DNA from 3 places in the Bacillus pfraonensis genome. Region 1 is predicted to be linked to each of the others. Evidence: riboswitches for the same ligand, from Rfam matches in the RefSeq annotation. Region 1 holds a riboswitch; each other region holds the start of a gene.
The links. A riboswitch is a leader RNA that binds a small molecule or an ion and turns the genes downstream of it on or off. The one in region 1 is predicted to bind lysine.
Positions count from the first base shown of each region.

Region 2: linked by a shared signal. The riboswitch ahead of lysA (diaminopimelate decarboxylase) and the one ahead of KFD70_RS02535 (aspartate kinase) in region 1 are both predicted to bind lysine.
Region 3: linked by a shared signal. The riboswitch ahead of KFD70_RS06530 (amino acid permease) and the one ahead of KFD70_RS02535 (aspartate kinase) in region 1 are both predicted to bind lysine.

Region 1 covers NZ_JAHCDO010000002.1:248,723-252,995, forward strand. Annotated here, with positions in the region: gene KFD70_RS02530 (response regulator transcription factor) at 1-244, opposite strand, end outside; gene KFD70_RS02535 (aspartate kinase) at 392-1,621, opposite strand; lysine riboswitch at 1,853-2,039, opposite strand; gene KFD70_RS02540 (DoxX-like family protein) at 2,239-3,147, shown strand; gene KFD70_RS02545 (DUF4166 domain-containing protein) at 3,152-3,763, shown strand; gene KFD70_RS02550 (YndJ family protein) at 3,769-4,273, shown strand, end outside.
Region 2 covers NZ_JAHCDO010000011.1:182,304-186,576, forward strand. Annotated here, with positions in the region: gene KFD70_RS12955 (LTA synthase family protein) at 1-1,418, opposite strand, end outside; gene KFD70_RS12960 (DUF3888 domain-containing protein) at 1,626-2,021, shown strand; lysine riboswitch at 2,110-2,292, shown strand; gene lysA (diaminopimelate decarboxylase) at 2,475-3,791, shown strand; SAM riboswitch class I at 3,907-4,014, shown strand; gene KFD70_RS12970 (YezD family protein) at 4,085-4,228, shown strand.
Region 3 covers NZ_JAHCDO010000005.1:34,491-38,763, reverse strand. Annotated here, with positions in the region: gene KFD70_RS06535 (AAA family ATPase) at 195-854, opposite strand; lysine riboswitch at 1,084-1,266, shown strand; gene KFD70_RS06530 (amino acid permease) at 1,417-2,841, shown strand; gene KFD70_RS06525 (ABC transporter permease) at 2,911-4,110, shown strand; gene KFD70_RS06520 (hypothetical protein) at 4,272-4,273, shown strand, end outside.

The DNA.
Region 1 (4,273 bases):
TTACAAATAAAATAGGGGTATTTGTATAGTTTCGAATCTGTCTGCATAGTTCAAATCCATCAATATCAGGTAGCATCACATCGAGTAAGATAATATCGAATGGGCGACTCTTAATAAGGTGTAACGTTTCAGCTCCATTGATAGCTGTTGTTATATGCGTGAAGTTTTCTTTTTTTAGCGTAAGTACTAACATATCTAATATGCCTTGTTCATCATCTACTAAAAGGAGTTTTTCTGTTCTCATTATGGAATCCACCTTTACACGTTTTTCGAACCTGTTAGAAAGATATTTGGAAAATATTTCACATGTAATAGTGTAACATAATACCATTTTGTTAGATAAAAAAATAACAACAAAGAGAGATTCCTTGTTGTTATTTTCATAATCAAATTAATTCATTTGTACCAATGGTTCAATTTTTGCCATAAATGATTGGTGAAGTGCTTCTACGCCATCTACTAAATGAAGGCGATCGATGACAACAGATACTTTAATTTCAGAAGTACTTACCATTTTAATATGAATATTTTCTTCTTTTAGTGTAGAGAACATGCTAGCCGCAACACCTGGATTAGATACCATGCCAGACCCTACAATAGACACTTTAGCTAGGTGATTTTCATATTCTACCGATTCATAATGTAGCGTTTCTTGATTTTGTTCTAATACTTCTAATGTTTCTCTTAAATCACTCGAATGAATAGAGAAGGATAAGTGTACAGTACCTTCATTGGTAATGCTTTGAATAATAATATCAACATTAATATGAGCGTTAGCTAATGTAGAGAAAACAGTTGAAAGCGATCCTTGTTCTAATCCTTTCATTGTTACACGTGTGATGTTATCTTCAAATGCAATACCTTTTACGATTGATTGTTGTTCCATGTTACATTCTCCCCTTACAATTGTTCCGTTTTCTTGTTCCATACTTGAACGAACTTCTAAAACGACGTTATGATTTTTTGCAAATTCAACAGCACGTGGATGCAGTACACCAGCTCCAAGATTTGCGAGTTCTAACATTTCATCATAAGAAATTTCATCTAATTTATATGCGTCTTTTACAACGCGTGGATCAGTTGTGTAAACGCCTGTGACGTCTGTATAAATATCACATTTTTTCGCTTTAAGCGCAGCTGCTAATGCGACAGCAGTTGTATCAGAACCACCGCGGCCAAGTGTAGTAATTTCGTTCTCTCCACTTAATCCTTGGAAGCCAGCAACGATTACAATTGTTCCTTCTTGTAAATAAGATTGAATACGTTCTGTGTTAATATTAGTGATCCTTGCGCTTCCGTGTACAGATTCAGTTGTAATACCAGCTTGCCAGCCTGTTAGTGAAATAGCATGATATCCTTTTGCTTGCAATGCCATTGTTAATAAGGAAATTGTTACTTGTTCGCCAGTTGTTAGGAGCATGTCCATTTCGCGTTTACTTGGATTTTCAGTAATAGCCGTAGCAAGTGCAACAAGCTCATCTGTGCTTTTGCCCATTGCAGAAACAACTGTAACAACGCCGTTTCCTCGTTCATATTCTTCAATAATTAAATTTGCTACATGTTGAATGCGCTGAATACTTCCGACAGAAGTACCACCGAATTTTTGAACAATCGTTTCCATTACAAATTCCTTCTTTCGTCCATTTTTATTCATTAATCAGGAAAGGCGTAAAAAACATATAAGAGAGATGTATAAGTCCCTAAATATTCCTGTAGTTACCGGAAAGAAAAACAAAAAACACCATCTCAAATAGGTGAGGATGGTGCTGTTACAGGAAAAAGGAAACAGAAAAAGGAGCTAATAAAAAAACCGCCAAAAAAGGAATATCATAATAAAGCATGATATCTCTTTTTTGTAGATAGCTCTTCATACATACACGTCTGTATATATGACAGTTCTGTTTCTATTCGAAAACAGCCCCAATTGATAAATGCAGAGAAATTTATCAATTTCGGCAACGATTCCTTTTTTCTAAACTCATCGACATCTCTGTGTCTCCTTTAGAATACTTATAAGCGTTGCAACCTCTATCTCACGTTTTGGGCGAGAGTGTTTGGTTTATGAAGTTATTTGGTAACATTTGTTTTATAATAATTAAAATATTATAGGAAATCAAGTGCTTTATAAAAATTTTGAAAATTAAATCTATTTATAAAATGAAAGAATTATTTGAAAAATATAGATGAAATCATATTTTACATATAAATTAGTATATAGAGGGATTGGAGGGAGAGAGGATGAAGAGACAGAAACCGATTTATGTTCAAACAGAAATAGAAACATCAATGGAGGAACTATGGAAGTATACGCAAGATCCAATGTTACATGCAGAGTGGGATGCGCGGTTTACTGAAATATCATATTTAGAGAGAAAAGAAGATGAACCACAACGTTTTTTATACAAAACAAAAATTGGTTTTGGACTCGAAATAGCTGGTGAAGGAGAAGTGGTAGGGGAATTACAAAAGGAAACAGGAGAAAGGATATCTTCGCTAAAATTTTGGACAGGCAGTAAACTTTCATTGATAAAAATAGGAAGGGGCTATTGGAAGTATACACCGAATGGGAAAAATATTTGCTTTGAAACGCAGTATGATTATGATACGAGGTTTGGCGGTGTAGGGAGAATTATAGATTCATATATATTTCGGCCACTATTAGGGTGGGCGACAGCATGGAGCTTTGATGCTTTAAAATTATGGTTAGAAAAAGGGTTTCATCCCAGCTTGCTAATAAGGAAATCGATTACGTATTGGTTTATTTGTTTTATATTTTCTTTTGTATGGGTGTATCAAGGGCTTGTGCCAAAAGTATTATTTAATCATCCAGAAGAGGTACGGATGCTTTCTGTACTTATTGGTTCGAACGAAAATAGCATTTTTGCTCTTGAAATAATTGGGTTTTTAGAGATAGGATTCGGGATCATATGGTTGTTGCCATTTCAAAAACAGAAGTTATTGCTGCTACACATTATTATTTTAATTGGTTTAACCATTGCAGCAGGATTCACAAATATCTTGAGTTTTATCCAACCATTTAACCCTATTACCTTAAATTTTATATTAATTGGATTATCAGTTATTGGTTATATGAACAGTGATGATTTACCAAGAGCGAAAAATTGTAAGAGAAAAAGGAAGGGGTAAATGCGTGACTAACATCTATGAACGATTATTAGGAGAATCTTATCAGCAGCTACATCCAAAATTACAAAAACGTTATGCAATTACGGAAAACAATCCTTTTATAGGTGAAGGGAAAATGGATGAAATTGATGAAGGATCGTTTCTTGTTAAAATATTTTTACGAGTTGCATCGAAATTTCACATGTTTTTTTCAGAAAGAGGAAAAGAGGTACCGTTTACGATACATAATACTGCTGAAAAGGATGCGAAAGGAACTATCTTTGTAAGGTGGAATAGGATGTTTCTGTTTGGCAACAAAAAACGTTACTTCAATGCTGTTATGTACTTGGATACGAAGCAGAATGAAATTATTGATTACTTTGGTGAACCGCATTTGCTTGTATCAACACTTGCATTTTATGTGGATAAAGAAGGAGCAATGCATATCTCATCAAAAAAACAATGGTTTTACGTATTTAGGAAGAAAATACCACTACCAAAATTTTTATATGGAGAGGCGAAAATTACAGAGAGCTATGATGATGTGTTAAATCGTTACAAAATTCATGTTCAAGTACGAAATCCATTGTTTGGGCCGCTTTTCTCTTATAAGGGAACGTTTATAGAAGGGGATTAAAATCGATGAAAAATATAGTTGTTGGACTTATTTGTTATATGATTTTTCTTATATTGGAATGGCCCGTACTAAATCCCGTTGAATCAATTATATTGCTATCTATTCTTCTATTCATACCAATGTCACTTTGTATTATTGATAAGGAGAAAAGAGATGGATCTCAGGTTTTATTTTATAAAACTGTATCGTTACTTTATCCAGTTGCTGCAATCAGTGCAATGTTGGCTTTTGCAACGGGTTATTTTTTCTTTGCAGTTATATGGTTTATGTATACAGGCATGATTGCATTGTTCGGTGTAAATAGATTGTTAGAAAGAGGTTGGAAGCCACTAGAAGAGACGGCAATTGATAGTGGGTTTATTTATTTGTTTTTAGGTGGTTTTTGGTTTTTTGCCTCTGTAGCAAATCTATCAATTATGCAGTTTAGTTCTGATATCGTTTTGCTTACAGCAGCTCACTTTCATTATTCTGCATTTTTACTTCCCTTATCTATAGGATTACTCGGGAGAA
Region 2 (4,273 bases), on a different contig from region 1:
GAAATTCCGTAATGATCTCCATAAATCACAATAATTAAATTATCGTATAATCCCTCTTCTTTTAATCGATTAATAAATAGTTTAAGAGCTTCATCTGTATAGCGAACGGTTGGGAAATAACGATTTAGTACACCGCTCTCAGAATTATACTCATTAATATATTGATCTTCTGGATTTAGAAGAAATGGGAAATGATTTGTTAATGTAATAAATTTTGTATAAAATGGCTTTGGTAAAGATTTCAGTTTTGAAATCGATTGTTCAAAGAACTCTTTATCTTTCAATCCCCAACCGACAGACATTTGTTCTGTTCCGGTATAATCATTTAAGTTAAAGTAGCGATCGTATCCGAGTGCCGGGTACATGATATCCCGATTCCAAAATGCTTTATCATTCGAATGGAAGACAGCGGAATAGTATCCGTATTTTTTTAACTGCTCAGGAGTTGCTGTGTACTCATTGTTTGCATGAGTAAAGAATACAGAGCCACGATCTAATGGATAGAATGAATTTTCTACAATAAATTCGGCATCGGATGTTTTTCCTTGTCCAGTTTGATGATAAAAGTTATCGAAGTAATAACTATCTTTTATAAACTGATTTAAAAATGGAGTAATTTCTTTTCCATTAATTTTTTTGTTGATAACAAAATTTTGTGTTGACTCCATTGAAATTAAAATGACATTTTTCCCTTTTGCAGCCCCAAATAAATTTTTGTCAACTTTATTATCCTTTGAGTTCACGTAGTTCTTGATTTCAGAAAAACCATCTCCGCTTGCAAAAACACGCTCTGCAGAAGATTTAGACTGAAGTGTAATGTCGAATAAATGATAGGTATATAAACCTAGGTTTTTCACAACAGTTTCACGATCAAAAGAGCGTGAGAATAATTGTGGTTTATAAATGACAGAAACAACAATTTGTAATGCTAATAGAGCTGTTATACCACTGAAAAAGGTTCGTTTTTCAGCACGAGATAACGGAGTGTTATCACAAAAACTTGGGAATTTACGTGAAATAAACATTAGAATAATAGCATCTGCAAATAGAAGTAATGTTTTGTACGTAAAGAGTTCTTTAATACTTGTTCCTAGATCGGCCATGTTATTTGTTTGGAATAAAACAGGGAATGTGACAAAGTCATTATAAAATCCATAAAACATCGCGTTTCCAAATAAAATAAATGACAGCAAAAAGCTGATGCCAATAATAATTCGATTTCGATATTTTGATGCTAATAAAGCTAGGCCGAAAAATAAAAGCAATGAAACAATTGGATTAAACAAAAGCATCATTTCTTCGAAGAAGCTATCAATTTTAATATCGAAGGCTAGCTTGTACACAATATATGTTTTAATCCATAATAAAACGACTGCAACAAGTGCAAATCGTAATTTTGGAAACAAATGTTGTAGCATAATATACTCCTCTCCTACTATAAGTGACGGTTCTAGTGATTGTATTTCTAATGATAGAAGTTTCACTTTATATATACGAACTGTCGTTTATCTTTATGTACTATTATACGAAAACAAAACAGAATTGTGGATGGTTTTTATAAGAATTGGTTAGAAAAAGAGAAAACGGAGACAATAACAATATTGCATTTTGATACGGAGGTTATGATGAAAAAGTTATTTTGTTTCATATGTAGTGGTTTTTTATTATTTTCCACCCCTACAGTTTTCGCTGCTCAATATGATGCGCCGTTATTAGAAGATGCTCTGTATTCTGTTTTGTTTCCACAAATAAATACGGCGATTGAAAAGCACTATGGGAAACAAAAACCATATGATTGTCCAAAGATTGTGAGCATGAAAAAAATGTATAGTGGTACATATTTATTTCAAACAGTAATTGAAGTGACAAAATATGAAGCTGGTATAGGTGGAAAAGTACTTCCTCCATTTGAAAAAATAAGAATCACATTTAATAATGATGAGGGAGAATGGATTGTGAAAAAAATAGATATAAAGCGCTTACCGAATGATACGAAATTGAATTGTAAAAAACCAATATAAAAAATTGTTTGACAAATAATTTATTCATTTGGTATTGTTAATACCAATATAAGATATTTGAAAATTAAATAGACTTACCTCATCTACTCTCAAAGGTAGAGGCCGCGATAGGAAAGAGTAAGCTATGGGAGATTTAGTGGAATCTTTGATCATAGATTGAAAGGGACTATTGCCGAAATATAAGAATGACCACCTCATTCATATATTGGTACTACATTGAATAAATGTAGTACTGTCATAAAATTTTATTTTATGGAGAGCTATTTGGAGATGTTGATGCGGTTTCTTATTTGAGAAGATAACAACTCGTTTATTTTTTCATGATACATGATTCCTAATAAGAAACGCGTGTGAACATTGTTCCGCGCGTTTTTTGTTTATCCAAAAGCGTGCTGCAATGAATAGAAGAAGATTGGGGTTATAAGTTTTAGAGGAAATAAGGGAGGAATTCAAATGTATTTACACGGCACAAGCCGAATCAATGACCAAGGACACTTAGAAATTGGAGGATGCGATACAACGCAGCTAGCAAAACAATATGGAACACCGCTTTATGTATACGATGAGGCTGCTATTCGTGAAAAATGTCGCGCATTTCATCGTGCATTCCAGGAAAGTGGGTTCTCTTACCAAGTAGCATATGCAAGTAAGGCGTTCTTGTGCATGGAGATGTGCCGAGTAGCTCGTGAAGAAAATATGTCTTTAGATGTTGTTTCCGGGGGCGAATTATATACTGCTTTACAAGCTGGTTTTCCAGCATCACGTATTCATTTTCATGGTAATAATAAGACGGAAGAAGAGATTATAATGGCGCTGCGAGCAGGTATTGGTTGTTTTGTAGTAGATAATTTCTTGGAAATGGAAATATTACATGACTTAGCAGAGCGGTATGGAAAAATTGTAAATATATTAATTCGAGTTACACCTGGAGTAGAGGCGCATACTCATGAATATATTACAACAGGGCAAGATGATTCGAAATTTGGTTTTGGAGTTTCTACTGGTCAGGCAATGCAGGCGATTCAAGTAGCACTAGAGAAATCAAATTATAACGTGTTAGGTATTCATTCGCATATTGGATCGCAAATTTTTGAAACAGCAGGATTTGTTCGGGCAATTGAAGTATTACGGAACTTTTTAGAAGAAATCAGAAAGCAAACAGGCTATGTAGTAACTGTATTAAATGTTGGTGGAGGATTTGGAATTCGCTACACAGAGTCTGATACACCGCTTACGCTTGAAACGTATGTGCATGCTGTAACGAATGCAGTGAGGGAACAATTTACAAGAAAGAATTATCCACTCCCTGAAATTTGGATTGAACCAGGGCGTAGTATTGTCGGAGATGCAGGAACAACAATTTATACAGTAGGAGCTGTAAAAGATATTCCAGGTATTCGTAAATATGTGTCAGTTGATGGAGGAATGACGGACAACTTAAGACCAGCTTTATATGGAGCACGTTATGAGGCAATGCTTGCCAATAGAGGAAGAGAAAATGCCGAAGAGATTGTATCAATTGCTGGAAAGTGTTGTGAGAGTGGGGATATGCTTATTTGGGATATAGAACTGCCACAAGTTACTTCTGGAGATTTGTTAGCAATCTCTTGTACAGGAGCATATGGATATTCTATGGCGAATAATTACAATCGCATTCGCAGACCGGCTGTAGTATTTGCAAAAGGCGGGGCGTCACAAGTTGTTGTCGAACGCGAAACATATGAAAATATAATTGGGAACGATCGCATACGCATAAAAGAGCTTGTGTAATCAATAAAAAGGAGTTGTTCGAACTGGGCAACTCCTTTAAAAAAATAAAAAATATAAAATATATCGGAAAACTAGGATTGAAAAAAATCAGAATTATGATAAAATACAAATACAAAGCTTATCAAGAGAAGCGGAGGGAACTGGCCCTACGAAGCTCAGCAACCTGCTTATGGGAGCAAGGTGCTAAGTCCAGCAAAATGGCATCCATTTTGAAAGATAAGGTAAAATATATTACCGAACAGTCTTTTCGAAATGGGAAAGATTTTTTTTATGAATAAAAAGGGGGGCTGTTCGTGGGAGTGCGTGGACATTTTGACGAAGTAGCTGAAAAGATTCAAACGATGCTTGCGGATATGAAATATGGTTCTATTACAATTGTTGTGCAAGATGGAAAAGTGATTCAGCTTGAAAAAAGTGAAAAAGTACGCTTAAAGTAAAAAGCGCTGACTAGAAAAACTAGAGGCGGTTTTAACCTATTGTAT
Region 3 (4,273 bases), on a different contig from region 1:
ACTGCCCGTTAATGCGGGATAAATACAAATTGAAAAACCGGGAAAAAACCATTCTTTTTAGGTGGGAAGAGAGCGTCCGGCCATAGGTAGAGGCGGTCAGTGTCTTTTTGGGTCCCATGCCAGGTGAGAACAAAAAGAGAAAGCGAGTGGATATATATGTTAGAAAATCAAGTGATATATATTCTTTCATTCCCCTATTCACTTATCTCACATGCTTTAGGATCACTGTTCATTAACCAATCCATTACATTCTCAAATACAGTTACAGAATCATTATTATGCTTTTCTTTATTCAAATTAGACACAATCTCAAAAATACTTTTTATATTCTCTTCAATACTAACTGCATCTACAAAATGGACTACATTAGGAGAAACAGTATGCATATATTGAAAATACTGCTTTTGTGGTTCTATAAGACTTAGATGTTTTTCGAAGTTACTTCGTCTTCGGGTAGTATCATTTTCTTTCCTTTTTCTTAATTCTGTTTCGCTTGTAGAAAGATGAATGTAGACATCCGGAAATCCTATATGTTTTCGTTTCATTTGATTTACATAAAACTCTTTCAAAAACGGTAAAGTTTGTGGGAATTCCCCCTGATAAATCCAGTTATACCAAATGGGCTGAAAAATATCTCCATCAAATAGAACTACATCATACGATTTTAGTTTTTCTTGTGCGATTTGCCATCTTTCAACTTGCCTTTCGAGATACCAATTTTCCAGTTCAGGATTAGGGCGCTGAAATAAGAAATTCACTTCTGGAATCACATAAGCATTGTACAATTCCGCAATATTTCTACACGTTGCCGTTTTACCAATACCACTTGCACCCTCCAAACAAATTAACGTCATATCAAACCTCCGTTCTTCTTTATAAAATAATATTTAAACATTACACTTCATAAATTTAACACAACTATCGACAAGCTTTTTCAAAAGAACCTATTTCGAAAAAGCTCCCTCTTCTAATAATAACAAAGTCTTCTCCATAGTCTGACTATTACTATATCCATTGACGTATAAAAATTCATTTGTTACCCTTAAATACGTAAATTTAATACATAAATCCTCATTCGTATCTCGGTGAGGTAGAGGTTGCAGTCATTAAGAGTATCATTTCGGGAGATGTAGTGGCATCGATGAACGAATGGGAAAGGAATGGTTGCCGAAGTAAGAAATGTCCACCATGCATTCTTGCTGGGTCTGCTACTTAATAAGTGCAGAACTGTCACAAACAATTTGTTTGTGGAGAGCTATCGAGAGGTATGTCGTGGGTTTCCTATAAGATAGAAAGCACGTAGCGACAATGACACGTGCTTTTTTTGTTTTGTATGAAGCTTACCTTACTTCCTTTTTGGAAGACATACATATCTCCTCGCTTGACTTGGTTATACTAACTTTGGAGGTATTTTTTATGCAACAGAAAAAATGGGGCTTTTGGGTACTGACAGCATTTGTTGTCGGCAATATGGTTGGCGCTGGTATTTTCATGGTGCCAAGTACATTAGCACAAACAGCAAGCCCTCTCGGTGTTACTTTAGCTTGGTTAACAACAGGGTTCGGTGTTTTAATGCTAGCTCTTGTTTTCGGTAATTTAGCAATTCGTCGTCCTGATTTAACAACAGGACCACAAAGTCACGCATATGCCTTATTTTCATCACCAAAAAAGAAAAAAATGGCTGGATTCAGCATGGTTTGGGGCTACTGGGTCGCAAACTGGGCAAGTAATGTTGCTATTATTACATCTTTTGCAGGTTATTTATCACTCTTCTTCCCGATTATGAAAGATACACGTCTCTTATTTTCAATTGGTACTTTCGATGTGGAAGTTGGAAAGCTCATTACATTCTCCATCTGTTCTTTCTTATTATGGGGAACACATATGATTTTAACAAACGGTGTAAACGGAGCTGGGAAATTAAACTTTTTAGCGACAACAACGAAGGTAACAGGATTCCTTCTCTTCATCGTTGTTACTTTGTTTGCATTTCAAGCTTCAAAATTTGGACAATGGTACACACCAGTGATTGATAAAGAAGGCGTGTCACACGGACTGCTTTCACAAGTAAATTTAGCTGCACTTACAACACTTTGGGCATTTATCGGTATTGAATCAGCTGTTCTTTTGTCAAACCGTGCGAAATCTCCAAAAACGGTAAAACATGCAACTGTTGCTGGCTTATTAATAACTGTTGCCATTTATTTAGGAATTACCATTTTAACAATGGGTGTTCTTCATATGGATAAACTACAAGCGTCTGAACGTCCATTAGCTGACGCATTAAATGCTGCAATGGGTCATGGCGGCGGAAAACTAATGGCGCTCCTTGCTCTTACTTCCCTATTCGGCTCGATCTTAGGCTGGATTTTATTAAGCTCAGAAGTGCCGTATCAAGCAGCAAAAGAAGGCTTCTTCCCTTCCTTCTTTGCAAAAACAAACAAAAAAGGAAGTCCGATTTATTCATTAAGACTGACAAATATTATGTCGCAAGTCTTCCTATTCTCAACATTATCAGGGACAATTGCTGAAGCTTATACATTCGTTATTACCGTCTCAACTTTAGCTTACTTAATCCCTTATCTCGTTTCACCGATCTTCCAATTAAAACTGGTCGTAACTGGTGAAACATATAAAAATGAAATGGGTTCACGAATTATGGATGGTATCGTCGCAGTCATTGCGCTTTGCTATGCACTATGGGTTATTAAAACTGGCTCCTCAGATATAAAAACATTCCTTCTTGGAATTGGCTTATTCGTAATTGGCTTTGCCTTTTACCCATTAATGAATCGTGATCAGAAACGAAATAAAAAAAATAAAAACGAACAAGTTGCTTAAAGCAATTTGTTCGTTTTTTATTTTGATGCACGAAAGAAACCTTTATAATAGATGATAGAGGTGAAAAACATGTCAATTGAAACACTGTGGAACGATCGTTTTCAAAAACATCTTCAAAACAGCATGATGTATTTTTTCCGGATGATTAGTGGTTTATTATATAGCTTCATCTTTATCTCATGTATCGGTGCGTATTATTACGCCAAGTTTTTAAAAACCTATCCTTCTAAAGGAATCGCATTATTAATCATTATAACTGTGCTTACAATCATGATAACGAGATGTAAAATCCGCACGTTTATCCAAAAGCCCGATGCTATCTATTTACTGGCACTTGAAGAGAAATTAACATCTTATTTCAAAAAATCTCTTCTCTATAACTATGTCATGCAGCTATTTCCATTGCTATTCACGTTTCTAATCATTACACCACTGGCAATGCAAACATTACAGACAACCGTTCCATTTTTATGTACGATCTTTTTCATTTTAATGTTACTAAAAGGTTGGAACCTATATATCAATTGGATATGGCGCGATCACGATAGCGGCCACATCTGGTTTATGATTCGATTCGCTTGCAATGCACTGATTCTTTACATGCTTTTTCAATCCGTATCAGTCCTTCTATTAGGTGCTGTTCTCTTACTTCCAGCCTTTATACTTCTTTATACAGTAAAACAACCAACAAAACGAATCGGCTGGGAATATATCATTGAACAAGAAGAAAAAATGGACATGCGCTTTTACCAATGTGCCAACTTTTTCACCGATGTTCCGCAGCTGAAAAAACAAGTCAAACAAAGAATATGGCTAACAAGTTGGCTAGAACCTATCTTACATAAAAAACAAGCTACTTTTTTATATTTGAACACTTTATCATTCTTACGTGCAAATGATTATTTTGGTATATATATTCGATTAACTGTCATTGGTTCTTTCATTTTATATTTCGTACCGAATGTATTTGCAAAGGGCGCTATTACTTGTTGTCTCTTATATATGACCTCTATGCAATTGCGTGCCTTATGGAAATATTTTTCGGGAAATAATATTGTAGCATTATATCCGATTTCACACGACACACGAATACATCAATTTCTTACCCTTGTATTTTCATTAGCAATCGTTCAACTAGTGGTATTTGCAGTTATCCTGATAATCAGGATCCAGCAGCTTTTACCTGCTTTTTCAATCGCCTTAATCAGTTTGCTTTTCATCAAATTTATTATTGTACCAAAAGCAAAAAAAAGAATTGCTTCTTTATAAGTACAAAAGACCGCAAATAGCGGTCTTTTTATGCTTATCCAGCACCCTTCTGTTAATTTCTAATCACTTTTTTAGGCATTTCTCATATAGTGAAAATGACTAGAATTTTCCTGATCGTATAAAAATATTTGATCACATATATAAAAGATGGGAGCCTGCCTAT